Regions from separate parts of the Anoxybacillus ayderensis genome, predicted to be linked through region 2. Evidence: predicted binding sites of a transcription regulator. Region 2 holds the regulator's gene; the other holds the start of a gene.
What was found. Region 2 encodes LexA, which represses DNA repair genes until DNA is damaged. Its sites were predicted from a motif close to CGAACATATGTTCG; they were not measured.

Region 1: uvrB (excinuclease ABC subunit UvrB) is a predicted target of LexA. The motif match lies at 11,563-11,576, and genes of this name have one in related genera.

What each region holds. Positions count from the first base shown of each region.
Region 1 is NZ_JACDUV010000001.1:308,480-324,184, forward strand. Features, by position in the region: gene secA (preprotein translocase subunit SecA) at 1-2,148, shown strand, start outside; one part of gene prfB (peptide chain release factor 2) at 2,230-2,301, shown strand; one part of gene prfB (peptide chain release factor 2) at 2,303-3,337, shown strand; gene HNR63_RS01540 (YitT family protein) at 3,479-4,339, shown strand; gene cccB (cytochrome c551) at 4,398-4,724, shown strand; gene ftsE (cell division ATP-binding protein FtsE) at 4,886-5,572, shown strand; gene ftsX (permease-like cell division protein FtsX) at 5,562-6,455, shown strand; gene HNR63_RS01560 (PcsB-like coiled-coil domain-containing protein) at 6,475-7,737, shown strand; gene HNR63_RS01565 (S41 family peptidase) at 7,914-9,350, shown strand; gene HNR63_RS01570 (MerR family transcriptional regulator) at 9,537-9,965, opposite strand; gene HNR63_RS01575 (PDZ domain-containing protein) at 10,144-11,307, shown strand; gene HNR63_RS01580 (CsbA family protein) at 11,310-11,534, shown strand; gene uvrB (excinuclease ABC subunit UvrB) at 11,643-13,616, shown strand; gene uvrA (excinuclease ABC subunit UvrA) at 13,620-15,705, shown strand, end outside.
Region 2 is NZ_JACDUV010000003.1:97,444-113,148, forward strand. Features, by position in the region: gene HNR63_RS04915 (thiolase family protein) at 1-658, shown strand, start outside; gene HNR63_RS04920 (trimeric intracellular cation channel family protein) at 691-1,299, opposite strand; gene hflX (GTPase HflX) at 1,445-2,692, shown strand; gene HNR63_RS04930 (methionine gamma-lyase family protein) at 2,706-3,974, shown strand; gene HNR63_RS04935 (MerR family transcriptional regulator) at 4,077-4,481, shown strand; gene glnA (type I glutamate--ammonia ligase) at 4,533-5,867, shown strand; gene lexA (transcriptional repressor LexA) at 5,898-6,515, opposite strand; gene yneA (cell division suppressor protein YneA) at 6,668-6,970, shown strand; gene HNR63_RS04955 (YneB family resolvase-like protein) at 6,986-7,666, shown strand; gene HNR63_RS04960 (DUF896 domain-containing protein) at 7,687-7,917, shown strand; gene tkt (transketolase) at 8,062-10,065, shown strand; gene HNR63_RS04970 (YneF family protein) at 10,185-10,397, shown strand; gene HNR63_RS04975 (cytochrome c biogenesis CcdA family protein) at 10,513-11,217, shown strand; gene HNR63_RS04980 (response regulator) at 11,244-11,603, shown strand; gene HNR63_RS04985 (CcdC family protein) at 11,624-12,091, shown strand; gene HNR63_RS04990 (DUF2621 domain-containing protein) at 12,106-12,543, opposite strand; gene HNR63_RS04995 (small acid-soluble spore protein P) at 12,621-12,764, opposite strand; gene HNR63_RS05000 (hypothetical protein) at 12,870-13,130, shown strand; gene sspO (small acid-soluble spore protein O) at 13,148-13,297, opposite strand; gene acnA (aconitate hydratase AcnA) at 13,467-15,705, shown strand, end outside.

The sequences.
Region 1 (15,705 bases), on a different contig from region 2:
ACAGGAAAAGGCGTCCACGTCGTGACAGTAAACGAATACTTAGCAAGCCGTGACGCACACGAAATGGGCAGATTGTATCAGTTTTTAGGTTTATCTGTCGGACTGAATTTAAGCAATATGTCGCGCGAAGAAAAACAAGCGGCTTACAACGCCGATATTACGTACGGAACGAATAACGAATTCGGTTTCGATTATTTGCGCGATAACATGGTGTTATATAAAGAACATATGGTACAACGTCCGCTTCATTATGCGATTATTGACGAAGTTGACTCGATTTTAATTGATGAAGCGCGTACACCGCTCATTATTTCAGGTACAGCGCAAAAGTCTACAAAATTGTACATTCAAGCGAATGCGTTCGTCCGTACATTAAAACGGGATGTCGATTATACGTACGATGAAAAAACGAAAAGCGTGCAGCTCACGGAAGAAGGAATGAACAAAGCAGAGCGCGCGTTTGGAATCGATAACTTATTCGATTTAAAACATGTGACGTTAAACCATCATATTAACCAAGCATTGCGTGCGCACGTTGTCATGCAGCGCGACGTCGATTATGTCGTTGAAGACGGAAAAATCGTCATCGTTGACCCGTTTACCGGTCGCCTCATGCGCGGACGCCGATATAGCGATGGGCTTCATCAAGCGATCGAAGCAAAAGAAGGGCTTGAGATTCAAAATGAATCGATGACGCTTGCGACGATTACGTTCCAAAACTATTTCCGTATGTATGAGAAGCTTGCGGGGATGACGGGAACAGCGAAAACAGAAGAAGAAGAGTTTCGCAACATTTACAATATGCAAGTTGTCGTCATCCCGACAAATAAACCAGTCATTCGTGATGATCGTCCAGATTTAATTTATCGCACGATGGAAGGAAAGTTTCGTGCAGTTGTCGAGGATATTGCGGAACGTCATGCGAAAGGACAACCTGTCCTCGTCGGTACGGTGTCGATCGAAACGTCTGAATTGTTGTCAAGCATGTTAACGAAGCGCGGCATTCGCCATAACGTATTAAATGCGAAAAACCATGCGAAAGAGGCAGAAATTATCGCCCAAGCAGGTCAAAAAGGTGCGGTAACGATTGCGACGAACATGGCAGGACGCGGAACGGACATTAAACTTGGCGAAGGGGTGCGCGAGCTTGGCGGTTTAGCGGTCATCGGGACAGAGCGTCACGAAAGTCGCCGCATTGATAATCAGCTGCGCGGTCGTTCTGGTCGTCAAGGAGATCCGGGGGTATCGCAATTTTACTTGTCACTTGAAGATGAACTGATGCGTCGCTTCGGTTCAGAAAATATGATGGCGATGATGGATCGTTTAGGTATGGACGATTCACAGCCAATTCAAAGTAAAATCGTTTCAAAGGCGGTTGAGTCGGCACAAAAACGTGTCGAAGGAAATAACTTCGATGCACGTAAACAACTATTGCAGTACGACGACGTATTGCGTGAACAACGCGAAATTATTTATCGTCAACGTTTCCAAGTGCTTGATTCAGAAAACTTGCGCGATATCGTTGAAAAAATGATTCAATCGGTCATCGAGCGCGTCGTGCGCATGCACACGCCAGAAGATGAAATGCCAGAAGAATGGAATGTGCAAGCAATTGTTGATTATGTGCAAGCGAACCTTCTTTATGAAGGGGATGTGACGATCAACGACTTGCGCGGCAAAGATCCAGAAGAAATGATTGAATTCATTTGGAGTAAAGTGCGCGCGCGTTACGATGAAAAAGAAAGCCGCATTCCAGCTGAGCAAATGCGCGAGTTTGAGCGCGTCATCGTCTTGCGTGCTGTCGATATGAAATGGATGGAGCACATTGATGCGATGGAACAGCTGCGCCAAGGTATTCATTTGCGTGCGTACGGTCAAATTGATCCGTTGCGTGAATATCAAATGGAAGGATATGCGATGTTTGAAGCGATGATCGCTTCCATTGAAGAAGAAGTCGCACGTTACATTATGAAAGCAGAAATTGAAAACAACCTTGAGCGACAAGAAGTGGCAAAAGGTGAGGCGGTCCATCCGAAAGAAGGCGAAGAAGTGAAGCGCAAGCCGGTGAAAAAAGCAGTGGAAGTTGGTCGGAATGATCCGTGCCCGTGCGGAAGCGGAAAAAAATATAAACATTGTTGTGGACGATAAGTGAGGGACTTTTCCCTCGCTTTCGTTATGTTGCGTTCGTGATGACGTTTGAATACAATAATGGTTGAGGTGAATGACATGATTGATTTAGTAGAAATTAAGCAAGAGCTTGAGAAAATGGCTAAGCGATTAGCGGACATTAGGGGGTCTCTTTGACCTCGAAACGAAAGAAGCGCGCATCGAACAGCTAGAAGCACAAATGGCTGCCCCTGATTTTTGGGACGATCAAAAAGCTGCCCAAGCGGTCATTAGTGAAGCAAATGCGCTAAAAGATTTAGTTGGTGAGTTTCGTTCGCTTGAAGAGCGATTTGAAAATTTAGAAGTGACGTACGAGCTTGTCAAAGAAGAACCAGATGAAGAATTGCAAAAAGAGCTCGTGTCTGAGGCGAAAAAATTATCGAAAGACTTTAGTGAATTTGAACTGCAATTGTTGTTAAATGAACCGTATGATAAAAATAACGCCATTTTAGAACTTCATCCTGGCGCAGGTGGAACAGAGTCGCAAGATTGGGCGTCGATGTTGTTGCGCATGTATACGCGCTGGGCGGAGAAAAAAGGATACAAAGTGGAAACGATCGATTATTTACCGGGTGAGGAAGCAGGAATTAAAAGTGTCACGTTGTTAATTAAAGGGCATAATGCATACGGATATTTAAAAGCGGAAAAAGGCGTCCATCGCCTCGTGCGCATTTCACCGTTTGATGCTTCTGGTCGCCGTCATACGTCGTTCGTTTCGTGCGAAGTTGTACCTGAATTTGATGACAACATTGAAATTGATGTGCGGCCAGATGAAATAAAAGTCGATACGTATCGTTCGAGCGGTGCCGGCGGTCAGCACGTCAATACGACAGACTCAGCTGTACGCATTACACATATTCCAACAGGCATTGTCGTCACATGCCAATCAGAGCGTTCGCAAATTAAAAACCGCGAAAAAGCGATGAATATGTTAAAGGCGAAATTGTATCAAAAGAAATTAGAGGAGCAACAGGCGGAGCTCGCAGAAATTCGCGGCGAACAAAAAGAAATTGGCTGGGGAAGCCAAATTCGTTCTTATGTGTTTCATCCGTACTCGCTTGTAAAAGATCATCGGACAAATACCGAAGTCGGAAATGTGCAAGCGGTTATGGACGGAGAAATTGACGTCTTTATCGACGCATATTTACGTTCGAAATTAAAACAAGGGTAAGGTGTCCGGCATGGGCACCTTTTGTTGTGTATGTTGAAAGAACGTATATTAACTTCACTATATTAAATCATTATTGCGTTAATTCGATGTCATTTACTTCCTATATCGGGCATGCTATACTCACGAGGGAAGGTGAGAAGCATGCGAAAAAGAAGCAACATAACAAATCCATTTGTTGAAAAAGTGCTCGAATACGTATACATTCTTGTCGGCTCGGCCGTTGTGGCCGTTGCGTTTAATTTATTTTTACTTCCGAATCGTGTCGCATCTGGTGGGGTAAGCGGCATCAGTACGATTTTACATGCGACGCTCGGTTGGCAGCCAGCATACGTACAATGGGCGCTTAACATTCCGCTATTTATCGCAGGTGTGCTATTGCTCGGAAAGCAATTTGGTGTAAAAACGTTAGTCGGTACCGCCTTTTTACCGTTTGTCGTTTATTTAACACATGACGTGGCGCCGGCAACGCACGATCCATTGCTTGGGGCATTATTTGGCGGCATTGGCGTCGGTGTAGGACTAGGCATCGTTTTCCGTGGACGAGCATCGACAGGGGGAACCGACCTAGCTGCTCAAATTATTCATAAATATACAGGGTTATCGTTAGGGACGTGCGTCATTTTAATTGATGGTTTAATCGTTTTAACCGCAGCGTTTGTGTTCGATTTAGAACGGGCGCTATATGCATTAATTGCGTTATTTGTAACGAGTAAAACGATTGACTTTGTCCAAGTTGGTTTCGGCAATTCAAAAATGGCAATGATTATTACAACAAAAGAAGAACAAGTGCGGGAAGCGATTTTGCATAAAATTGACCGCGGTGTGACAAAACTACATGCATACGGTGGATATACAGAAAAAGAGCGCACGATGCTTATGTGCGTTGTGGCACAAAGCGAGTTCACAAAATTGAAACAATTAGTGAAAACCATTGATCCGTCTGCATTTGTCGTCGTTATGGATGCAGCGGAAGTGCTTGGCGAAGGATTTAAACGTGCCTAACGTAAAAACGATGCGATATAATAGAAGTGTATGAAAATGTTGACAAGGGGGATTTCGTATGAAGAAAAAGCTACTTAGCTTATTTGCTGGTACAGCGATCGTGTTAGCTGCCTGTGGTGGAGGGGATAGCGCGAGCGAAAAACCAGCCAACGGTGGCGGGGATACAGCTTCAGCTGCAGAAGCCGTTTACAAAAAAACATGTGCAAGCTGCCACGGACAAAACTTAGAAGGTGGCGTTGGTCCTGCACTTGACAAAGTAGGCGGAAAATATTCACAAGATGAAATTAAAAATATTATTGCAAACGGTCGCGGCGGTATGCCAGGTGGTCTACTCCAAGGCGACGATGTCGATAAAGTAGCGGAATGGTTAGCAGCGAAAAAATAAAGAGGATGCCAATGGGAGCATCCTCTTTTCGTTTGTAACACTCTTGAAATATAACTGTAAATAAAATTCGCCCCCTTTTTGTCGGAAATGATGATATAATGGACGAGGTAAGAATTTTGCAGGAATATGTAGAAAAACATCGAATACTTAGGTGGTTGCTTATGATTGAAATGCAAGATGTATATAAAACGTATCCGAACGGAGTCATTGCATTAAACGGGATTTCCGTTCGCATTAAGCAAGGAGAATTTGTATATGTCGTCGGTCCGAGCGGCGCTGGGAAATCGACGTTTATTAAAATGATGTATCGCGAAGAAAAGCCGACAAGCGGAAAAATTATGATTAACGGTGTCAACTTGGCGAATATAAAAGACAGCAAAGTGCCGTTGCTTCGCCGAAACATCGGAATCGTCTTTCAAGACTTTAAGCTTCTTCCAAAGTTAACGGTATATGAAAATGTCGCGTTTGCTTTGGAGGTTATTGAAGAATCGCCAAAAAACATTCGCAAGCGCGTCATGGAAGTGCTTGACTTAGTGCGGCTAAAACATAAAGCGCGCTTTTATCCAGATGAATTATCGGGCGGAGAACAGCAGCGCGTGTCAATTGCCCGTTCGATCGTCAACAATCCGTCGATTGTCATTGCCGACGAACCGACAGGAAATTTAGACCCGGATACATCGTGGGAAATCATGGACATTTTCGAGCGCATTAACGATCGGGGAACGACGATTGTGATGGCAACGCATAACCGTGAAATTGTCAATACGATTCGTAAGCGCGTTATTGCGATTGAACGCGGGAAAATTGCGCGCGATGAAGTGAAGGGGGAATATGGCTATGAAACTTAACACCCTTCGCCGTCATTTTCGTGAAAGTTTAAAAAGTCTCGGACGAAACGGTTGGATGACGTTTGCGTCCATTAGTGCTGTCACGGTAACGCTTTTGCTTGTTGGCGTATTTCTCGTCATTATGCTCAACATTCAACATATAACGAAACAAATTGAACGCGACGTCGAAATTCGCGTGCACGTCGATTTAAGTGCGACAGAAGCAGATAAAGATGCGCTCAGAGCGAAGTTAGAAGCTCTTTCTGGCGTCGAAAAAGTAACGTATTCATCGAAAGACGAAGAATTGCAAAAGTTGATTGAAAGTTTCGGAGAAGACGGAAAGTCATTCCGCTTATTTGAACAAGATAACCCGTTAAGCGATGTATTTATCGTAAAAGCGAAAAATCCGCTTGATACAGAAAAAATCGCAAAGCAAATTGAACCGTTGCCATCTGTCGGCAAAGTGAAATACGGAAAAGGGCAAATTGAAAAACTATTTGCCGCAACAAAAACGATTCGCAATGTCGGATTAGCGCTTATTATTGGGTTGTTATTTACAGCGATGTTTCTCATCTCAAACACAATTAAAATTACGATTTTTGCCCGCCGTCGCGAAATCGAGATTATGAGATTAGTAGGCGCGACAAACGGGTTTATTCGCTGGCCATTTTTCCTTGAAGGGCTATGGCTCGGCATTTTCGGTTCGATCATTCCGATCGCCATCGTTCTTTCCGCTTACTCGTACGTATTTGACTTGTTGTATCCAAAGTTGAAAGATACATTTTTTCAACTTCTCCCGTTTTATCCGTTTGCATGGCAGTTGGCAGCTGTGCTCGTCTTATTAGGAGCATGCATTGGTATGTGGGGAAGCATGATGTCAGTGAGACGATTTTTAAAAGTATAGAAAGAGAGAGGGGTTTACGGTGCGAAATAGATGGGGAACGATCGTTGCAGTCGTGATGCTGTTTATAAGTGTTGCTGCGCCTGCATATGCGGTAACAAATCGCGACATTCAACAAAAAAAGCAAGAAATTAAAAGCGTGCAACAAAAACAATCATCGCTCGAAAGCAAGTTAGAGCAGTCGCAACAAGAAATTGAACGGTTAAAAGCAGAACAAGAAAAAGTAAATGCGGAAATCAAAAAGCTCGATTTGGCGGTAGAAGAAACGAGCGCCAACATTCGTGCGAAACAACAAAGCATTGAGGAAACGAAGCAACAAATCGTTGCGCTGAAAAAAGAAATTGAAGAAGTTGCTGCCCGCATTGAACAGCGCAATGAGTTGCTGAAAGAGCGCGCGCGTTCATTGCAAGAAAGCGGCGGTGTCGTGAGCTATTTAGACGTCTTACTTGGGGCGAAAAGTTTTAGCGACTTTATTGACCGTATGAGCGCAGTTGCGACCATTTTTGAAGCAGATCGTCAAATCATTAAAGAGCAGGAAGCAGATAAGGCGTTAAAAGAAGCGAAAGAACAACAATTAAACGATCAGTTAATCAGCTTGCAAAAACAGCTAACGGAGCTTCAACAATTAAAACAGACGTTGAATGAACAAATCGCGGCAAAAGAAAAATTAATGGCGCAGTTAAAAGAAGAACAAAAGCATGAAGAAGAAAAACAACTCGCTTTAGAAGAAGAAAAAGAGTTGCTTGAAAAACAAGAAGCGGCAATGAAAAGCCAATTGCAAGAAATGATTCGCCGTCAAAAAGAGCAAGAAGAAGCACGGAAACGCGCATTAGCGAGTCGCGGTTCGTCTGAAGACGATGGGGGCAGTTTGCCGCCTGTGTCAGATGGGGCGTTCATGCGCCCAGCAAACGGGCCAATTACATCGACATTTGGACCGCGTTGGGGTGAATTCCATTACGGCATTGACATCGGTAAACGCGGTGCTAGCGTTCCTGTCGTTGCGGCAGCTGATGGCTATGTGTATCGCTCATACTATTCATCAAGCTACGGAAACGTTATTTTTATCATGCATTACATTGATGGACAAGTATATACGACAGTGTATGCTCATTTAGAATCACGTCTTGTTGGCGAAGGACAAAACGTCAGCAAAGGACAAATGATCGGCTATATGGGCAACACTGGTCGTTCGTTCGGTGCGCACTTGCATTTTGAGTTGCATCGCGGCCCTTGGAACGCATCGAAATCAAATGCAGTAGACCCGCTAAAATATATTCCATTCTAAAGCACAGCTCGTTTGCTGTGCTTTTACGTATTGGTTGAGAAAATGGCGCGATCGGTGTAAAATAAATACATCTTTATCATAGTTATGAACGGTACAAGCTATTCATATAATGAAAATAAACAGGCATCGCACACGGTGTGATGCCTTTCATGTATCGAAGGGTGAGGAGGCAAACAATGAACAAAAAAACAATCGCAGCACTCATGGCTTTATCGATGTTGTTCGGTTCAGGGGTGACGTATGTCGGCATGCAGTCGCTTTCTTCCGATACGTCAACGATGACGATCAATATCCCAACGACAACGGAGAAGCCGGCGAATGAAGAGCTTCAAAAAATTGAACAAGCATACAGCATGATTAAACAAAAATACGTTCATGATGTCGATGACAAACAGCTCATCGACGGGGCGATTCAAGGAATGATCGCGACGTTAAAAGATCCGTATTCCGTTTATATGGATAAAGAAACAGCGGAACGATTTAACGAGTCGCTCGATTCTTCTTTTGAAGGAATCGGAGCGGAAGTAAGCATGGTTGACGGCAAAGTGACGATCGTTGCTCCGTTTAAAGGATCGCCTGCAGAAAAAGCCGGGCTTCGTCCGAACGATCAAATTATTAAAGTGAATGGCGAAAGTTTAGAAGGGCTTGATTTATATGAAGCGGTATTGAAAATTCGCGGGAAAAAAGGGACGATCGCTCGCTTAGAAGTCGTTCGACCGGGAGTAAGCGGCGTATTGACGATCGAAGTCGTGCGCGATGAAATTCCAATTGAAACAGTATATGCATCAATGAAAGAAGTAAATGGCAAACAAATCGGCTATATCGAAATTACATCGTTTGCGGAAAAAACAGCGGAAGATTTTAAAACGAAGTTAGCGGAATTTGAGAAAAAAGGCATCTCAGGGCTGATCATTGATGTACGCGGCAATCCGGGCGGCTACTTACAAAGTGTGGAAGATATTTTAAAAGAGCTTGTGACAAAAGATAAGCCGTATGTACAAATTGAAGAGCGCGACGGCGATAAACAACGTTTCTTCTCAAATATGACGAAGAAAAAACAATATCCTATCGTCGTTTTGATTGATAACGGAAGCGCATCGGCATCGGAAATTTTAGCGGCGGCGTTAAAAGAAGCGGGCGGGTATATGCTCGTTGGTGAAAAAACGTTTGGAAAAGGAACAGTTCAACAAGCGTTGCCAATGAATGACGGAAGCCATATTAAATTAACGTTATACAAGTGGCTGACGCCAAATGGAAACTGGATTCATGAAAAAGGAATTGAACCAGATGTTAAAGTGAAACAGCCTGACTTTTTCTATGCGCATCCGCTTCAAATCGACAAGCCTTTAGCATATGACATGAATAACGAACAAGTGAAAAGCGCGCAACAAATGTTAAAAGGTCTCGGTTTTGATCCAGGGCGTGAAGACGGCTACTTTAGCAAACAAACAGAACAAGCCGTTCAAGCGTTCCAAAAAGCAAACGGCTTACAAGCGACAGGGAAAATTGATAAGCAAACGGCTGATGTATTGCAAACAAAAGTGATGGAAGCAGTTCGCGACGAACGATACGACGAACAATTGAAAAAAGCATTGCAACTAATCGGAAAGTAAACAAACTCCCCCTCGCCTTCATAGGCAGGGGGAGTTTTTATAAGATAAGAAAGTATAAAATTTCAAATTGATGTCTAGCTCCAAGCGCCATCGGCTCGAGTCGCTCCGCCCCACACTGCGGCGGCGACAGCCTCCTCGGTGGGGCTTGTGCGCTCTTCGCCGATAGGCAGGCGCTTTGCGCTTTTCTTATAAAAAGAAGCTGATGATGCCGCGTCGTTTTTGTTTTGTTGGTTGTTCGATGATCGGTTCGGTTTGTTTTTGCCGTTCAAGTTCACCAATGCGTTGTTCGAGCTGTTGGATATATTGGAGCATTTCTTCCATTTCGCGTCGATGTTGCAGCAATTGAAAAGAGACGACGTCATCTGCTTTTTGTTCTATTTTTCGTTCAAGTTCATCGAGACGTTGTTCCACTTCTTCCCATTCCACATGTTCTTTTTCTTCTTCATCCACGCCGAGAAATTTATATTTTTCTAATTGTTCGATCGCTTCGTTCGTAAATACATAATGTCCTGCTTCATTTTTCGTGCACGGAATGTTATATTTTTTCACCCAGCGTTGCACCGTTTTTGTCGATACCCCAAGACGCTTCGCTACTGCGCTCGTTTTTAACTCCATCGTTTCACGCTCCTTCCGATCATATATGAACAAACAGTTAGACACTTTTCATAAAATTCCTTGTTCGTTGACAAAACTAGTGTTCATTCGGCAAAGAAAGTGAATTTTCGTCAACCATAAACGTTTGAAATTTGTTACAATACAAAATAGACGATCGGAAAAAATGGAGATGATGGAAATGGAATGGGGATTGGCATGGCTGAAAGCGTTCGGAACGTTTTGGCTACAACCGTTATTATATTATGCGGTCATATTTGCATTGTTTATTGGCTGGCGTCGCGTGCAACGAGAACGGCGAGATTTTCATACGCGCGTGTACCGAACATCGCGTGAGTGGCGTGCCCTTATTCGCTCGCGCAGCTGGTTTGCGCTCATTTTTTCGCTTGTGACTGTTGGGGCTGGGGTTGTTCTCCCGAATGATACGCTCGTCTTTTGGGCAATGGTGACGATCGTATGCAGTTTGTTTATGCAGCTTCGGTTGTTATCGGCTGCATATGTCGGAAGCATCGTCATATTTACCGTTAGTTTTTTTGCGCAAACAGAGTGGGCGCAGCCGTTTTTTGCGCGTTTTTTCCCACATGTGACAGAAACGAATGTGACAGCTGTCGCGTTTCTGATCGGGTTGCTTTTGTTTATTGAAATGTGGCTCGTTCATCGGGAAGGAGCAGAGTTAAGTTCTCCTCGTCTTGTGACGAGTAAGCGAGGGCTTGTCATCGGTGAACAGTTCGTTCAGCGGCTTTGGCTTGTGCCGTTGATCATCCCTGTGCCGGGGGATGGCGTGCAATCGTTTGCGGCGTGGTGGCCAATTATTTCTGGTGGCAATACGTATTCGTTCGTGCTCGTTCCGTTTTTGCTTGGTTTTTCACAACGGGTGCAAACGGGACTACCTGTCCATTTAGCGAAATGGACGGCAAAACGCATCGGTTGGTTAGCGTGTGTCGTCAGTTTATTGGCGATCGGTAGCTACTGGATGAAGCCGATCGCGATCGTTGCTGCGGTAGTAGCTATTTTATGGAGGGAATGGATCGCTTTATCCGCCAAGTTATATGAACAAAAATTCCCGCCATATTTTACGAAGCGAATGAGCGGACTTGTCATTTTAGGGGTGTTGCCGAACACGCCAGCACATAAAATGGCGCTTTCAGTTGGAGAAGTGATCGTAAAGGTGAACGGCACGCCAGTCGCAACGGAAGATGAATTTTACGCGGCGTTGCAACAAAATCGAGCGTTTTGTAAGCTAGAAGTACTAAACGAAAGCGGGGAAGTTCGTTTTGCGCAAACGGCTTTATTTGAAGGCGAACATCACGAACTCGGACTGTTATTCGTAAGAGATGAGGGATAGCTATGTGGTTTGTATTAGCATTAATTGTACCAGCGTTGTTAGTCATTTTGTTTACGCGGGTTACGTATAACCATTATGTCGGTACGTTGCTTACTGTCGCATTGTTAGTGGCGTCATATGTGAAAGGATATACGGATCAGTTGTATGAAATTGTTGCGGATTTGGCGTCGCTCATTGTCGGATTTTTATATGCAAAACAAATGGTCGAGAAACAAAAACGGTCGTAAACCTGTCCAAATGGGCAGGTTTTTTCATAGAATATTTGTTCGTATTTTTCGCTTTTCGTTTCATTTGTATGGTACAATACGAAGTAGAAATGAAGTGGAGGGACCGTTGTGAGCACATTTCAATTAGTATCCGCTTATGAGCCGCGTGGCGATCAGCCGAAAGCGATTGCGAAGCTTGTCGAAGGCATTCAGCAAGGGAAAAAGCATCAAACGTTGCTTGGCGCAACAGGAACAGGAAAAACGTTTACGATTTCAAACGTCATTCAACAAGTAAATAAACCGACGTTAGTCATCGCTCATAATAAAACGTTAGCGGGTCAGTTATATAGCGAGTTTAAACAATTTTTCCCGAACAACGCTGTTGAATATTTTGTTAGCTACTACGATTATTATCAGCCGGAAGCGTACGTGCCGCAAACGGATACGTACATTGAAAAAGATGCGAGCATTAACGATGAAATTGATAAATTGCGCCATTCCGCGACGTCTGCGTTATTTGAACGGCGCGACGTCATTATTATCGCCAGCGTTTCATGCATTTACGGCTTAGGTTCGCCGGAAGAATATCGTGAACTTGTCGTTTCGCTTCGCGTCGGTATGGAGATGGAGCGCGATCATTTGCTTCGTCGGCTTGTCGACATTCAATACGAACGAAACGATATTGATTTTCGTCGTGGGACGTTTCGGGTGCGCGGAGATGTCGTCGAAATTTTCCCAGCTTCTCGCGATGAGCATTGTATTCGCATTGAATTTTTTGGTGATGAAATTGAGCGTATTCGCGAAGTAGATGCGTTGACGGGACATGTGATGGCGGAACGAGAACATGTGGCGATTTTTCCAGCCTCTCACTTCGTCACGCGCGAAGAAAAAATGAAACTGGCGATTGAAAATATTGAAAAAGAACTAGAAGAGCGGCTTCGCGAACTGCGCGAGCAAGGAAAATTGCTTGAAGCGCAACGGTTAGAACAGCGGACGTGCTACGATATTGAAATGATGAAAGAAATGGGCTTTTGTTCGGGGATTGAAAACTATTCGCGCCATTTAACGTTGCGACCGCCTGGTTCGACGCCTTATACATTATTAGATTATTTTCCTGACGACTTTTTAATTGTCATTGATGAATCGCATGTGACATTGCCGCAAATTCGTGGCATGTATAACGGCGATAAAGCGAGAAAAGAAGTGCTTGTCGAACATGGCTTCCGCTTGCCGTCAGCGTTAGATAACCGTCCGCTCACGTTTGAAGAATTTGAGCAAAAAGTAAATCAAGTCATTTACGTTTCTGCCACACCGGGTCCGTATGAGCTAGAACATTGTCCAGAAGTTGTCGAGCAAATTATTCGTCCGACCGGATTGCTAGACCCGACCATTGACGTGCGACCAATTGCAGGACAAATTGACGATTTAGTCGATGAAATTCAAAAGCGAATCGCTTGCAATGAGCGAACGCTTGTGACGACGTTGACGAAAAAAATGGCAGAAGACTTAACCGATTATTTAAAAGATATCGGCATTCAAGTCGCTTATTTGCATTCGGAAATTAAAACGCTTGAGCGCATTGAAATTATTCGCGATTTACGATTAGGTAAATATGATGTGCTCGTCGGCATTAACTTATTGCGAGAAGGGCTTGATATTCCAGAAGTGTCGCTTGTCGCGATTTTAGATGCGGATAAAGAAGGATTTTTACGTTCTGAGCGTTCGCTTATTCAAACGATTGGACGGGCAGCGCGCAACGCAAACGGTCATGTCATCATGTATGCCGATACGATCACAAAATCGATGGAAATCGCGATAAACGAAACGAAGCGGCGTCGCGCCATTCAAGAAGCGTACAATCGCGAGCATGGCATCGTGCCAAAAACGATTCAAAAAGACATTCCAGATGTCATTCGTGCGACGTTTGCTGCAGAAGAAAAAGAAACGTATGAAACAAAAGACGTTCGCCATTTATCGAAAGAAGAACGTATTGCGCTCATCGCCAAACTGGAACAAGAAATGAAAGAGGCAGCGAAAGCTCTTCATTTTGAACGGGCTGCTGAGCTGCGCGATCTCATTTTAGAATTGAAAGCTGAGGTGTAACGAATGGATCATATTGTCGTCAAAGGAGCGCGTGCGCACAATTTAAAAAATATTGATGTCGTCATTCCGCGCAACAAACTTGTTGTGTTGACGGGGTTATCTGGCTCTGGAAAATCATCGCTTGCGTTTGACACCATTTATGCGGAAGGACAACGGCGCTATGTCGAGTCGTTATCGGCGTACGCCCGCCAATTTTTAGGGCAAATGGACAAACCGGACGTCGATTCGATTGAAGGGCTGTCGCCTGCCATTTCCATTGACCAAAAAACGACGAGCCGCAATCCGCGTTCAACGGTCGGAACGGTGACGGAAATTTACGATTATTTACGTTTACTGTTTGCGCGCATCGGCCGCCCTGTTTGTCCAACGCATGGCATTGAAATTACGTCGCAAACGATTGAACAAATGGTTGACCGCCTTATGCAATATCCAGAGCGGACGAAGATGCAAATATTAGCGCCTATCGTTTCCGGACGAAAAGGGACGCATGTGAAAACGTTAGAAGAAATAAAAAAACAAGGGTATGTGCGCGTTCGCGTCGACGGAGAATTGCGTGACGTATCGGAAGACATCGTGCTTGAGAAAAATAAAAAACATTGTATTGAAGTCGTCGTAGATCGCATTGTGATGAAAGAAGGTATTCAGTCACGCCTTGCCGATTCGCTTGAAACGGCGTTAAAGCTTGCAGAAGGCAAAGTGCTCGTCGATGTGATCGGACAAGAAGAATTGTTGTTTAGTGAACATCACGCTTGTCCGCATTGCGGCTTTTCGATTGGCGAACTAGAGCCGCGCCTATTTTCATTTAACAGCCCGTACGGCGCATGTCCTTCATGTGACGGATTAGGGGCAAAGCTTGAAGTCGATCTCGATTTAGTCATTCCTAATAAAGAGCTGACGCTTCGTGAACATGCGCTCGCTCCATGGGAACCGCAAAGCTCGCAATATTATCCGCAATTGTTAGAAACGGTATGTCGACATTACGGCATCGATATGGACGTGCCTGTAAAACAGTTGCCGAAAGAACAGCTCGACCTTTTATTGTACGGATCAAATGGCGAAAAAATATATTTTCGTTATGAAAACGACTTCGGTCACGTGCGTGAAACGTATGTGGAATTTGAAGGGGTCGTGCGCAACGTTGAACGCCGTTATCGGGAAACGACGTCCGATTACGTACGGGAGCAAATGGAAAAATATATGACCGAACAGCCGTGTCCGACGTGTCATGGCAACCGTTTGAAAAAGGAAAGTTTAGCTGTGTTCGTTGGCGGCAAACATATTGGCGAAGTGACAGCGATGTCGGTGAACGAAGCACTGGCGTTTTTTGAAACGCTTCACCTAACGGAAAAAGAACAAAAAATCGCCCATTTGATTTTACGTGAAATTGTTGAACGGCTCGGTTTTTTAAAAAACGTCGGACTCGATTATTTAACGTTAAATCGCGCTGCAGGAACGCTTTCGGGAGGAGAAGCGCAACGCATTCGACTAGCGACGCAAATTGGCTCGCGCTTAACGGGTGTACTATACGTGTTAGACGAACCTTCTATTGGTCTTCATCAGCGCGATAACGATCGATTAATTGCGACATTGCAAAGCATGCGCGATTTAGGAAACACGCTCATCGTCGTGGAGCACGATGAAGATACGATGCTTGCGGCAGATTATTTAATTGACATCGGGCCGGGAGCCGGAGCACACGGCGGACAAGTCGTTGCCGCTGGAACACCGGAAGAAGTAATGAACGATTCGCATTCATTAACGGGCCAATATTTATCAGGGAAAAAATTTATTCCGCTTCCGATTGAACGAAGAAAGCCAGACGGTCGTTGGCTTGAAGTAATCGGGGCGCGAGAAAACAACTTGAAAAACGTCGATGTTCGCATTCCGCTCGGACTGTTTGTTGCGGTGACAGGCGTATCCGGTTCAGGAAAAAGCACGCTCATTAATGAAATTTTGCATAAAGCGTTAGCGCAAAAATTACATCATGCGAAAGTGAAGCCGGGAGAACATACAGACATTCGCGGCATCGACTATTTAGATAAAGTGATCGACATTGATCAGTCGCCAATCGGGCGGACGCCGCGCTCGA
Region 2 (15,705 bases):
ATATGCGTACGAAAGTCATCAACGGGCACTTCGAGCGCAAGCGGAAGGTCGTTTCACGGAAGAAATGGTGCCTGTCAACGGACTTGATAAAGACGGCAACGACATCATCGTAACAGCTGATGAAGGACCGCGCCGAGATACATCGCTTGAAGCGCTAGCGGCGTTGAAGCCCGTTTTTAAACAAAATGGGAAAATTACTGCCGGCAATGCGAGCCAAATGAGTGACGGCGCAGCCGCGGTGCTATTGATGGAGCGCGAAACAGCGCTTCGCCTCGGCTTGAAGCCAAAAGCAAAAATCGTTGCCCAAACGGTCGTCGGCTCCGACCCGACATACATGCTTGACGGTGTCATTCCGGCGACGAAAAAAGTATTGCAAAAAGCGAACCTCACGATTGACGATATCGACCTTGTCGAGATTAACGAAGCGTTCGCATCTGTCGTCCTCGCTTGGCAAAAAGAAATTGGTGCCCCGCTTTCGAAAGTGAACGTCAACGGTGGTGCCATCGCCTTAGGTCACCCGCTCGGCGCAACGGGCGCCAAACTCATGACATCGCTCGTTCACGAACTCGAACGACGAAAGGGACGCTACGGCTTATTAACAATTTGCATCGGGCATGGCATGGCAACCGCGACCATTGTGGAGAGATGGGAAGGATAAAAAAGCAGGAGCCTCCTTTGAGGGCTCCTGTTTTAGTTGTCTGTTTTTAACGATTTATTCGGCAATTTCCAGTTGTATGTATACGATAAAATGCGCAATGTCGCAACGACAATAAACAATACATACAAGCTAATTGGAGAATGTGCGATGCCGGTTCCGACCGCAACGCCCGCTAAAATCGCCCAAACAGCATAAATTTCATCACGCAATACGAGAGGTTTTCTTCCCGCCAATACATCGCGAATCATTCCGCCTCCACTTCCAGTCAATACAGCAGCAACAATGACTGCACTCAACGGGCGATTCATTTGAACAGCATATAATGCTCCTTGAATGGCGAAGGCTGACAATCCGAGAGCATCAAAAAAGTTTCCCCAACGTTGCCAATGTGGTAGCATTTTGTGTGGAAACAAATAGACAATAGTCATCGCGATAAACGCGATGAAAAAAAGTGTTTGCTGTTGCCAAAGAACAGATACAGGTACGCCAATTAATACGTTGCGCACAGCACCGCCGCCGAATGCGGTTACAATTCCGAGAATGTATACACCTAAAATATCGTATTCCTCTTCCATAGCGACAATCGCTCCGCTAATCGCAAAAGCAACAGTGCCAATTATACTTAATACTTCCCAAGTCATCATCGCAATCCTTTCTGTTATGTAACATTACGTTAAAATTTTATGTATAAAATATAAAAAAATCAATGATCATTTTTCGGCCATAGCGCTTTTAAACTAGATTTGTTATGATGAGAACAGATGTTCAATAGGAAAGAGGGGAAATATGGAAAAGGAACGAGTCATTATTGTTGGATGTCAATTGCCACATGTTGATGATGAACGATTTTCGTATTCGCTAGAAGAGCTTATTTCGCTCGTTCATACAGCAAATGGCGAGGTAGTCATCACCCTCACGCAAAAACGGGACACGATTCACCCGGCTACATATATCGGAAAAGGAAAAGTCGACGAGCTCGTGCGTCTTGTCGAACAATTTGAGCCAGATGTCGTCATTTTTAATGACGAACTGTCGCCAAGCCAAAACCGTAACTTAACAAAGTTGTTAAATGTACGCGTCATTGACCGAACGCAGCTTATTTTAGACATTTTCGCAAGCCGCGCGCGCTCCAAAGAAGGGAAATTACAAGTCGAACTTGCCCAGTTGCAATACATTTTGCCGCGCTTAAGTGGGCAAGGCGCAGCACTTTCCCGATTAGGTGGTGGAATTGGAACGAGAGGACCGGGGGAAACGAAGCTTGAAACAGACCGCCGTCATATTCGCCGCCGTATCGATGAAATTAAAGCGCAACTAAAAGTCATTGTCGAACATCGCGAACGCTATCGCGAGCGGCGGAAGAAAAATGCGGTGTTTCAAATGGCCCTTGTCGGCTATACGAACGCTGGCAAATCAACGCTTTTTAACCGCCTAACGAATGCGGATGCGTTTGAAGAAAATTTATTGTTTGCTACACTAGATCCGCTCACGAGAAAACTTGTGCTGCCAAGCGGTTATACCGCGCTGTTGACGGACACGGTCGGCTTCATTCAAGACTTGCCGACAACGCTCGTCGCGGCGTTTCGTTCGACGCTAGAAGAAGTGAAAGAAGCCGATTTTATTTTACATATTGTCGATTCATCGAATCCGGATTATATTCAACATGAACAAACAGTTTATCGCTTGCTCGAAGAATTGGAGGCGACGACGATTCCAATTGCGACGATTTATAACAAACGAGACATTGTCCTTCCAAGCTTTGTCCCAAGCCCGAAAACCGATTATATGTTAGTGAGTGCGTTTCATGAACAAGACGTTCAAAAATTGCGCCAATTTATCGAAGAAAAAATAACTGAAGCAATGGAGCGTTACGACGTGACGATTCCAGCGTTTGAAGGAAAATTGCTGGCACAGCTAAAAGCAGAAACGATTGTGCGACACATGTACTACAACGAACAAAGCGGCATGTATGAATGCAGCGGCTACTTATTGCGAGAACATCCACTTTTGTTACAACTAAGAACATACCAAAAATAGAAAGGGTTTTTTTATGTTTCAACATTTAACACACGGAGAAATGATTTCTGCACTCGTTAAAGAAATTGAAGCACAAATTGCGCCGATTCATCGGGCGATTGACGAGCGCATTGACTACAATCAATATCGCGTATTACAAAGCTTTCGCCGTTATCAAGTAAGCGACGCACATTTTATTCCGTCGACAGGATATGGCTATGATGACATGGGACGCGACACGCTTGAAAAAGTGTATGCGGACGTATTCGGTGGGGAAGCGGCGCTCGTTCGTCCACAAATTATTTCTGGTACGCACGCCATTACAATTGCCTTATTCGGTATTTTACGTCCGGGTGATGAACTTTTGTACATTACCGGCAAACCGTACGATACGCTAGAAGAAATCGTTGGCATTCGCGGCAAAGGAATTGGTTCATTAAAAGAGTTTCATATCGGCTACAACAGCGTACCGCTTACAAACGAAGGAAAAGTCGATTTTGCAGCGGTCAAACAAGCAATCAATGAACGAACGAAAATGATCGGCATTCAACGCTCTAAAGGGTATGACCCACGCCCGTCATTTACTATTGCTGAAATTAAAGAAATGATTGATTTTGTAAAAGCAATGAAACAAGACGTTGTCGTTTTTGTGGATAACTGTTACGGGGAATTTGTCGAAGAACAAGAGCCGTGCCATGTCGGCGCTGATTTAATCGCTGGTTCGCTCATTAAAAATCCTGGGGGTGGATTAGCGAAAACAGGAGGATATCTCGTTGGTAAACGCGAATATATTGAAATGTGTGCATACCGAATGACATCACCGGGAATTGGGGCAGAAGCGGGCGCCTCGTTATACAGTTTACAAGAAATGTATCAAGGTTTTTTCTTAGCACCACATGTCGTCGGACAAGCGTTGAAAGGGGCGGTCTTTACGGCGGCGATGCTCGAACGCATCGGCATGAATACGTACCCGACATGGAACGCTACACGTACGGATTTAATTCAATCGGTACAATTTGACGATGCTGAGCAAATGATTGCGTTTTGTCAAGCCATTCAATTTGCCTCACCGGTCAATGCGCACTTTACTCCATATCCGAACTATATGCCAGGATATGAAGATGACGTCATTATGGCGGCAGGCACATTTATTCAAGGGGCAAGTATTGAGCTATCAGCCGATGGACCTATTCGCCCGCCATATGTTGCATACGTGCAAGGGGGATTGACGTACTCACACGTTAAAATTGCTGTTTGTATCGCGATTGATCGGTTGCTTGAGAAACAATTAATTAAATTATAAGATATTTTCAGAAAAAAACATGTGATAAAATGTAACATATTATTGACATATAAAATAACATAGAATAAAATAAAAATACGTATTACGTAAGGAGGGGTCGACATGAATAGTCACATTCGTCGCTCCATGCCGTTATTTCCTATCGGTATCGTTATGCAGTTAACGGATTTATCAGCGCGACAAATTCGCTATTATGAGGAACACGGTCTCGTTTCACCTGCGCGAACAGAAGGCAATCGTCGGTTATTTTCGTTTAACGACGTGGATCGGTTGCTCGAAATTAAAGATTTAATTGAACAAGGTGTGAATTTAGCAGGCATTAAACAAATTTTTGCCTCACGTCAACAACAGCATGCGGACACCGTACCACCTGTCGCGCCAAAAGTAGTGAAACAAGATTTATCCGAAGCGGAATTACGCAAACTGTTACGTGCCGAATTAATGGAAGCGGGTCGTTTGAATCGTGCCTCACTTCGTCAAGGGGATATCGCTCGCTTTTTCCATTAAAATTTATGTTTTTTACACAAATGATTTTTTATTTTGGGGGAGGAATATGTAATGGCTAAGTACACAAAAGAAGATATTTTTCGTATTGTAAAGGAAGAAAATGTAAAGTATATTCGTTTACAGTTTACAGACATTCTTGGCACGATTAAAAACGTCGAAATCCCTGTAAGCCAACTACAAAAAGCGCTCGATAATAAAATGATGTTTGACGGATCGTCAATTGAAGGATTTGTCCGTATTGAAGAATCAGATATGTATTTATATCCTGATTTAGATACATTTGTTATTTTCCCATGGACAGCTGAAAAGGGAAAAGTAGCTCGTTTCATTTGTGACATTTACAATCCAGATGGCACACCATTTGAAGGTTGCCCTCGTTATAATTTAAAACGTGTATTGAAACAAATGGAAGAGCTCGGATTTACAGAGTTTAACCTAGGCCCAGAGCCAGAGTTTTTCTTATTCAAGTTAGATGAAAAAGGAGAGCCGACGTTAGAGTTAAACGATAATGGCGGTTACTTCGATTTAGCACCAACGGATTTAGGTGAAAACTGTCGTCGTGATATCGTATTAGAGCTAGAAGAGATGGGTTTTGAAATTGAAGCCTCTCACCATGAAGTCGCACCGGGCCAACATGAAATTGACTTTAAGTATGCCAATGCGGTAAAAGCGTGCGATGACATTCAAACCTTTAAACTTGTTGTAAAAACAGTAGCACGCAAACACGGTTTACATGCGACATTTATGCCAAAACCTCTCTTTGGTGTAAACGGTTCGGGTATGCATTGTAACTTATCGCTCTTTAAAAATGGTGAAAATGCCTTTTTTGATCCGAATGGTCAATTGCAACTAAGCGAAACAGCATTGCAGTTTATTGCGGGTGTGTTAAAGCATGCTCCAAACTTTACAGCGGTAACAAACCCAACAGTAAACTCATATAAGCGTCTCGTTCCAGGTTATGAAGCCCCTTGTTACGTTGCATGGTCAGCACGCAATCGCAGCCCATTGATTCGTATCCCGGCATCACGTGGCATGAGCACGCGTATTGAAGTGCGTAGTGTAGACCCAGCGGCAAATCCATACTTAGCGATGGCTGTATTGTTGGCTGCTGGATTAGACGGCATTAAAAATAAATTGACACCGCCAGCACCGGTTGACAGAAACATTTATGTGATGACGAAAGAAGAGCGTTTAGAAGAAGGTATTGTTGATTTGCCTGCAACATTAGCGGAAGCGCTCGAAAACTTAAAATCCGATGAAGTAATCGTAAATGCACTTGGTAAACATTTATTTGAACATTTCGTTGAAGCAAAAGAAATTGAATGGGATATGTTCCGCACAGCGGTACATCCGTGGGAACGCGAACAATATATGAGCCTTTACTAAAAAAAGCTAACGGTTTTTCCGTTAGCTTTTTTAATGAATTGAGCGGTATACGCCAATCACTTTTCCTAAAATCATTGCATTCGAAACAATGATCGGTTCCATGGATGAATTTTCAGGTTGCAAGCGAATATGGTCCTTCTCTTTAAAGAAGCGTTTGACGGTTGCTTCGTTTTCTTCTGTCATCGCTACAACGATATCTCCGTTATTAGCCGTTTGTTGTTGACGGACGATCACGTAGTCTCCGTCTAAAATACCAGCCTCAATCATACTTTCTCCGACAATTTGTAACATAAATACTTGGTCATCTGGTGAGACGAATCGTTCTGGAAGAGGGAAATATTCTTCAATGTTTTCGATTGCGGTAATCGGTTGTCCAGCTGTTACTTTTCCGACGATTGGAACGTTGACGACGTTTGTCTTTGGGATGGATTCGTACTCGTCCAAAATTTCAATGGCGCGTGGTTTTGTTGGATCGCGTCGAATGAAGCCTTTGCTTTCTAAACGGGCTAGATGACCGTGAACGGTTGAACTTGATGCTAAACCGACTGCTTCTCCAATTTCCCTCACTGATGGTGGATACCCTTTCGTGCGTACTTCTTGTTTAATGAAATCTAATATTTGTTGTTGTCGTTTTGATAATTTCGCCATTCTTATACACCTCTTCCTTTTCATCTTTGCCCATATTATAACATAATTTTTGTTTTGAATACAAACATAAGTTCGAAAATATAGTTGACACGAACAAAAGTTCTCGTTATTATAAAAACAAACAAACGTTCTGTTTTTAGGGGGTAGAAGGTATGGGGAAAATACATTATGTCGTGATGTTTTTATTTAGTGTATTGTTTGTTTGGGCGTTTTTGCACGTCACACAATCGGTTGATAAACAAAAATATGTTGAGATTACTGTGTCAGCTGGTGATACGTTATGGAAGCTTGCGGACAAATACAAACATGAACATCAATTGTCCCATGAACAATTCATTCAATGGGTAATGTCAGTAAACAACCGTTCAGACGAACGATTAATCATTGGTGAGAAAATTGTCATTCCTGTGTTAAAATCAAATAGCGAAAATCGGCTTGTTGCGAATAGACCGTAAAGAAAGGGATGACGAATGAACGCCATTATTTATTGTCGTGTAAGTACAACGAAAGAAACGCAAGAAACATCGTTACAAAGACAAAAAGAAGAGTTAGAACAGCTTGCGGCGGAATACGAAATGAATGTTGTCAAAATTATTCAAGAGCAAGCAAGTGGCTACGACATCGAACGGGAAGGGATTATGGAGTTGCTTGATACGATCAAGCAACATCGCATTGATGTCGTTCTCGTACAAGATGAGACAAGACTTGGACGTGGGAATGCAAAAATTGCTCTCCTTCGTTGTTTACAAAAAGAAGGTATTCGGGTGTATACGGTGAGCCATCGAGGGGAGCTTCAGCTATCAGAAGCGGATTCGATGGTGTTAGAAATCATTAGCATTGTAGAAGAGTATCAAAGGAAAATACATAATTTAAAAATTAAACGTGGGATGCAGCGAGCTGTTCAAAACGGCTATCGACCAGAAAACAATTTGCGCAACGTAGGTGAACACGCTGGACGTGATCGAAAAGATGTACCAATTGAAGACATTATTCGATTGCGTCAAAATCGCTTAACGTTCGCTGAGATTGCTGCAACGCTTCGTTCGTTTGGTTATGATGTATCAAAAGCGACCGTGCATCGACGATACAAAGAATATGAGCAACTTGTCAACAATGAAAAATTTTTGTATGATGATACGGACGAGAAGTAAATACAAAAGGATGAGGCTAAATGTTATCTTCTGAGAAAATAGCAAGAATTAATGCTTTAGCTAAAAAAGCAAAAATGGAAGGTCTTACGGCTGAAGAAAAACAAGAACAGCTTCAACTTCGCACAGAGTATATTGCTGCGTTTCGTGCGTCGATGATCGAAACATTGCATCACGTAAAAGTCATTGATCCAAACGGAAATGATGTCACTCCAAAAAAATTAAAAGATAGTAAGAAAAAACGAATGCATTAACATGCGCATGATGGAGAACATACTGATAGATGTTCTCTTTTTTTCGTCAGTTTGTCAAAAAAAATGTTGTGAAGCATTGTACATTTTACGAACTTTTCTATATCATAAAAGGTGAGAATGTTTGCAAATGAAAGGATGAAGATGATGACACACTCTATTGAACAATTATCGATTGCAGCGATTCGTACGTTGTCGATTGATGCAATTGAAAAAGCAAATTCAGGTCACCCAGGAATGCCGATGGGGGCTGCGCCAATGGCGTATACATTGTGGACGAAGTTTATGAACCATAATCCGCGCAATCCAAAATGGTTCAATCGTGATCGTTTTGTATTATCAGCAGGACACGGCTCGATGCTACTGTATAGCTTGCTTCATTTAAGCGGTTATGACGTCACAATGGAAGACATCAAACAGTTTCGCCAATGGGGAAGTAAAACACCAGGCCATCCGGAATACGGTCATACACCAGGTGTAGAAGCAACAACAGGACCGCTTGGACAAGGAATTGCGATGGCTGTCGGAATGGCGATGGCAGAACGTCATTTAGCAGCTACATACAACAAAGACCAGTTCGAAATGGTTAACCACTTTACATATGCAATTTGTGGTGACGGTGACTTGATGGAAGGAGTTTCTGCGGAAGCTGCTTCGTTAGCCGGTCACTTAAAGCTTGGTCGCCTCATTGTTCTTTATGATTCGAATGATATTTCACTTGATGGCGAATTGAATCTTTCTTTCTCAGAAAGTGTAGAACAACGGTTCAAAGCGTACGGATGGCAATACATTCGTGTAGAAGACGGCAATAACATTGAAGAAATTGCTCAAGCGATTGCTGAAGCTCAAAAAGATTTGGAACGCCCAACATTAATTGAAGTGAAAACAACGATCGGTTATGGCTCACCAAACAAAGCAGGAACAGCCGATGTGCACGGTGCTCCACTTGGGAAAGATGAAATTAAGTTAACGAAAGAAGCGTATAATTGGACGTTTGAAGAAGACTTTTATGTTCCAGATGAAGTGTATGCTCATTTTGAAAAAGTAGTAAAAGAAGCAGGAGAGAAAAAAGAAGCGGAATGGAACGCTTTATTTGCTGAATATGAGAAGGCGTATCCAGACTTAGCAAAACAATTACGCATGGCGATTGATGGTAAACTTCCTGAAGGCTGGGAAAAAGCATTGCCGGTATATGCAGAAGGAAAAAGTTTAGCAACACGCGCTTCTTCTGGGGAAGTATTGAATGCCATCGCAAAAGTTGTACCGCAATTTTTAGGTGGATCTGCGGACTTAGCCGGTTCAAACAAAACGTTAATTAAAGGGGCAGGAGACTTCTTGCCAGGTAGCTATGAAGGTCGCAACATTTGGTTTGGTGTCCGTGAATTTGCGATGGGGGCTGCGCTAAATGGCATGGCGCTTCACGGTGGTGTGAAAGTGTACGGCGGTACGTTCTTTGTCTTTTCAGACTATTTACGTCCAGCCATTCGACTTGCTGCGCTGATGGGATTGCCTGTCACATATGTATTTACGCATGATAGCATCGCTGTCGGTGAAGATGGTCCAACGCATGAGCCAATTGAACAACTTGCCTCCTTACGAGCAATGCCAAATGTATGTGTTATTCGTCCGGCAGATGCAAATGAGACAGCTGCTGCATGGCGTTTGGCTGTGGAATCTACAGATCGTCCGACTGCTCTTGTGTTGACACGTCAAAACCTTCCTACGCTAGCGACGACAGCTGAGCGCGCTTATGAAGGGGTGAAAAAAGGAGCATATGTTGTTTCTGAAGCCAAAGGAGAAGTACAAGCATTATTGTTAGCATCCGGTTCAGAAGTTAGCTTAGCTGTAGAAGCACAGAAAGCGTTAGCAAATGAAGGGATCCATGTTTCAGTTGTAAGCATGCCTTCATGGGATCGTTTTGAAGCGCAAACAGCTGATTACAAAGAAAGTGTGATTCCGAAACATGTGAAAAAACGCCTTGCAATTGAAATGGGCGCATCTCTTGGTTGGGAACGATATACAGGAGATGAAGGAGATATTTTAGCGATTGATCGCTTCGGGGCTTCTGCACCTGGAGAAAAAATTATGCAAGAATATGGATTTACAGTGGAAAATGTCGTTGCACGTGTCAAAGCATTACTAAATAAATAATAAAACGGGGAGCGCATCTCCCCGTTTTATTATCGAATAAAGATTTTTTACTGAACATATTGTACAAACCGTCATTGTTTAGTATAGTGTAATGTAGACAACATGAAGGAGGAAAAAATATGTGGGAAATGATTTTAGTAGGCATTGTAGCGCTTGCTGCCGGCGTTGCGCTCGGATTTTTTATTGCGCGTAAAACAATGATGAACTACTTAAAGAAAAATCCACCGATTAATGAACAAATGATTCGAATGATGATGATGCAAATGGGCATGACTCCATCGCAAAAGAAAATCAATCAAATGATGAAAGCAATGAACAACCAATTAAAATAAAAGGCAAGGCACTCATCAACGAGTGTCTTTTTTAGCACAGAAAGAAGCTGTTGCTCATATTTGTATTTTTTTGATAAAATATAGGCAAATGAAGAAGAAATGGAGTGCCAATCACATGGACATTCAACTGTTTGTCGCGTTTGGGGCGGGCGTACTTTCGTTTATTTCCCCGTGCTGTTTGCCGCTTTATCCAGCTTTTTTATCATATATCACAGGAATGTCGGTTAGTGATTTAAAATCTGATTATGCGTTGTTGCAAAGAAGAAGTTTGTTACATACGTTATTTTTTTTGCTCGGATTTTCATTTATTTTTATTGCTATCGGTTTTGGTACGTCGATGCTCGGACAATTTTTCCATACATACCAAGATCTCATTCGTCAAATTGGTGCAATATTGATGGTGTTTTTTGGGTTTGTGATTATCGGAATTTTTAAACCGAAGTTTTTAATGACTGATCGTCGTTTATCTTTTCAACATCGTCCATCTGGTTACATCGGTTCTTTTCTTATTGGCATGGCATTTGCTGCTGGTTGGACGCCGTGTACAGGTCCAATTTTAGTATCCGTTATCGCTTTAGCAGCAACGAACCCGAGTTTAGGTGTTGTTTATATGACAGCCTATTCACTTGGCTTTGCTTTGCCATTTTTGCTTTTGTCTTTTTTTATCGGAAAAATGGGGTGGATTCGAAAACATCATGTTAAGCTAATGAAAATCGGCGGATATGTCATGGTAGGAATGGGTGTCGTATTATTTTTTGATTGGATGACGAAAATTACAATTTATATGACAAATATATTTGGTGGTTTTACAGGTTTTTAGTTTTTAAAGGTGTGGAGGGGAAGGAAATGGCGAGAATTTTAATTGTGGATGATGCGAAGTTTATGCGCATGACGTTAGCCAATATTTTAAAAAAAGCAAATCATGAAGTTGTTGGGGAAGCGGAAAATGGAAAAGAAGCTGTTGATTTTTACATGGAATTGAAGCCGGACGTTGTGACGCTTGATATTACGATGCCGGTGATGAGCGGACTTGAAGCAGTAAGGGAAATTAAGCAACGCGATCCGCATGCAAAAATTATTATGTGCTCAGCTATGGGACAACAAAAGATGGTCGTTGAAGCAATCGAAGCAGGGGCGCTTGATTTTATCGTAAAACCATTTGATGAAAGCCGTGTGATTGAAGCGATTCAACGTGTGTTGCAGTAAAAAAGAGAGGGAGATTCACTTTGGCCATTTTTAGTTCGGTATTCGCTGTATTGATGGCTGGATTTGCGTTTTTTATTCGAATGAAAGCGGCAGAAAAACCGACAAACGCAAAAAAAATTATATTACCGCCTATTTTTATGAGCACAGGTGCATTGATGTTTGTGCATCCGATGTTTCGGGTAACGGCGCTTGAATGTGGAGAGGCCATTTTCATCGGGGCACTTTTTTCTATTTTGTTAATTAAAACATCTTCGTTTGAAGTTCGAGGCAATGAAATTTATTTACAACGCTCAAAAGCGTTCGTTTTTATTTTTGTTGGTTTAATTGTATTACGCTTAGCTCTAAAAACATATTTAAGCCGTACCATTGAGTACGGAGAGCTTGCCGGAATGTTTTGGATCCTCGCTTTTTCGATGATTGTTCCTTGGCGAGTAGCGATGTATGCATCATATCGTCGTCTTCAACGCGAGATAACGAAAAAAAGCTAATCAACGAAGGGTGATTAGCTTTTTTTCGTTAGCAGATGTTCGTATTTTGCAAAATCAATTTGTTTTTCCCGAAGAGCTTTAATTAAAAATTTATGGTCGCGTTTTGGTGTGGCGAGAATATAGCCACGAACAACTAAATCTTCTGTAATCCGATTCGCTTTTTCTTGTAACGCCAACTCTCCGATTTTACCAGCGATTTTTTGACGAGCTACATCTCGAAACAGTTCAGGAACAGGACGAACTAAATCTTCGAGCAACGCTTTTTCTTTTTCAGACCATAGATGGCGTGTTTGTTCAATGTAATATTGCTGCCAATCTAATTCGGATTTCCCATCTTCTTTCGGCAGCCGTTTTAAAAATTTCCGAAACATAAAAAAGCCACCGATCGACATCGTAACAAGGAGAAAAACGACCCAAAATAAAATAAACCATAAAAACCAACCTGTTAGCATACATTCCACCTCAACGTTTATTATGTAAAAAAATAAGAGCGGAATCAAGAAAAAGAGCTGACGTTGTGTCAGCTCTTTCACATATCGTGACTGGAGTTATGCTTTTGACGGGTATGATTTTGATTTTTTACTTTTTTCGATCCGCTAAGCGGTTCTGGTTGTCCTGGGTTATCTCCTTTTGGAGCATTTTTTCGCATATCTTTGCTTGTATTTTTGTTCATACCATACACTCCTTTCCTTCATATGATGGCATGGTAGATGAGATTTATGCATATTTCGCTCATGAATAGGCACGATAAATATTAAAAAGAGAGGAAGTGAATGAGATGCCTTATCATAAAAATAAGCAACAAGCGTTTGAAGCTGCCCAACAAGGAACAATGGAGGCGAAAGAATGGTACGATCATCTTGTGAAAAGTGATGCAGATTATGGAAGTCAATTGCATCATTTAAAACAAGAAGTAAACGAAGCGTTTGAGCAAATTAATAATGCGCTTGAAGTAGCTTCTGAAAAACAGCGAAAACAGCTTGAACAATTTCGCGATGATTTGCAAGCGATTGTAGAGGAAGTAAATATGTATGAATAATCCCGCTTCAAGCGGGATTATTGATTTTTCTTACGTTTTTTATTATTTTGTTTTTGAGCTTCAGTAAGTGGTTCATTAGAGAGTTCTTCATTGTAACCTGCGCCTTTTCCTTGAGCGCTTGCATCATTCATGCCCGGAATGACATGATTTGCTTTTCTTTTTACCATCTTTTTTCACCTCCTACAACTATTGTTGGAAAGAGAGCAAAAAAATATGCATTTATCTGAAACTTATAAACAATTATTATTTACTTATGTAGAGCATTGTATTAAGATAAAAGCGTAGGAATTTTGTGGGTTTGGGAGAAGATGACTTGTTAGAAGGGGGTAATACATAATGGTGAAAAATGATGTATTTCAAGCGCGTTCTACATTTGAAGTAAACGGGAAAACATATCATTATTATCGCTTACAAGCGCTTGAAGAAGCGGGAATTGGAAACGTATCACGTCTTCCGTATTCGATTAAAGTACTTCTTGAATCAGTACTTCGTCAAGTTGATGGACGTGTCATTACAAAAGAGCACGTTGAAAATTTAGCGAAATGGGGAACGAGCGAACTAAAAGATGTAGATGTTCCATTTAAACCATCTCGCGTTATTTTGCAAGACTTTACAGGTGTTCCTGCTGTCGTTGATTTAGCTTCGATGCGCAAAGCGATGGCGGACATTGGTGGAGATCCGTATGAAATCAACCCCGAAATTCCTGTCGATCTTGTCATTGATCACTCTGTTCAAGTTGATAAAGCTGGAACAGAAGATGCGCTCGAGTACAATATGAATTTAGAGTTTGAGCGTAATGCAGAACGCTACAAGTTTTTGAAATGGGCACAAAAAGCGTTCAGCAATTATCGTGCTGTCCCACCAGCAACAGGTATTGTGCATCAAGTGAACTTAGAGTATTTAGCGAATGTGGTACATGTCGTTGAAGGAGAGAACGGTGAATATGAAGCGTTCCCGGACACGCTTGTAGGTACAGACTCTCACACGACGATGATTAACGGCATTGGCGTACTCGGTTGGGGTGTTGGTGGTATTGAAGCGGAAGCGGGTATGCTTGGACAACCTTCTTACTTCCCAGTACCAGAAGTCATCGGTGTGCGTTTAACAGGAAAGTTACCAAACGGTACAACAGCAACAGATCTTGCGTTAAAAGTGACACAAGTACTTCGGAAAAAAGGGGTCGTCGGCAAGTTTGTTGAATTTTTCGGTCCAGGTGTGGCAACATTACCTTTAGCTGACCGTGCCACAGTAGCAAACATGGCGCCTGAGTATGGTGCAACGTGCGGCTTCTTCCCAGTTGATGCAGAAGCGCTTGATTACTTGCGTTTAACAGGCCGTGATGAGCAGCATGTTCAAGTTGTTGAAGCATATTGCAAAGCTAACGGTTTGTTCTATACACCAGATGCGCAGGAGCCTGTATTTACAGATGTTGTTGAAATTAACTTATCAGAAATTGAACCGAATCTTTCTGGGCCAAAACGTCCACAAGATTTAATTCCGCTTTCAAAAATGAAAGAATCGTTCCGTCAAGCGGTAGTTTCTCCACAAGGAAACCAAGGCTTTGGCTTGACAGAAGCGGATTTTGATAAAGAAATGACAGTAACGTTAAACGGCGAAGAAGTAAAAATGAAAACAGGTGCGATTGCGATCGCTGCGATTACAAGCTGTACGAACACATCGAACCCATATGTGTTAATTGGAGCAGGTTTAGTTGCGAAAAAAGCAGTGGAAAAAGGATTAAAAGTTCCAAAATACGTAAAAACATCGCTTGCGCCTGGTTCAAAAGTCGTCACAGGATACTTAAAAGATTCAGGACTCCTTCCTTATTTAGAACAAATTGGATTTAATATCGTTGGTTACGGTTGTACGACATGTATCGGTAACTCTGGTCCACTTGCTCCAGAGCTTGAAAAAGCAATTGCAGAAAATGATTTGCTTGTGACGAGTGTATTATCGGGTAACCGAAACTTTGAAGGACGCATTCATCCGCTCGTCAAAGGTAACTATTTAGCATCACCGCCGCTCGTTGTGGCATATGCACTTGCTGGAACGGTTGATATCGATTTATTAAATGAGCCGATCGGTAAAGACCAAAACGGAAATGACGTGTACTTTAAGGATATTTGGCCGTCTACAGAAGAAGTGAAAGAAGTCGTAAAACAAGCTGTGACACCGGAATTGTTCCGCAAAGAATACGAGCGAGTATTCGACGATAACGCTCGTTGGAATGCGATTGAAACGACGGACGAGCCACTTTATCAATGGGACGAACATTCAACGTATATCCAAAACCCACCATTCTTTGAAGGATTATCGCCAGAAGTGGAAGAAGTAAAACCACTTACTGGATTACGAGTGGTTGGTAAATTTGGAGATTCTGTCACAACAGACCATATTTCTCCAGCTGGATCGATCGGTGTAAATACACCAGCAGGACAATACTTGATTTCTAAAGGTGTTGATCCGAAAGATTTTAACTCGTATGGTTCTCGTCGTGGTAACCATGAAGTAATGATGCGAGGTACGTTTGCTAACATTCGTATTCGTAACCAAATTGCACCAGGTACAGAAGGTG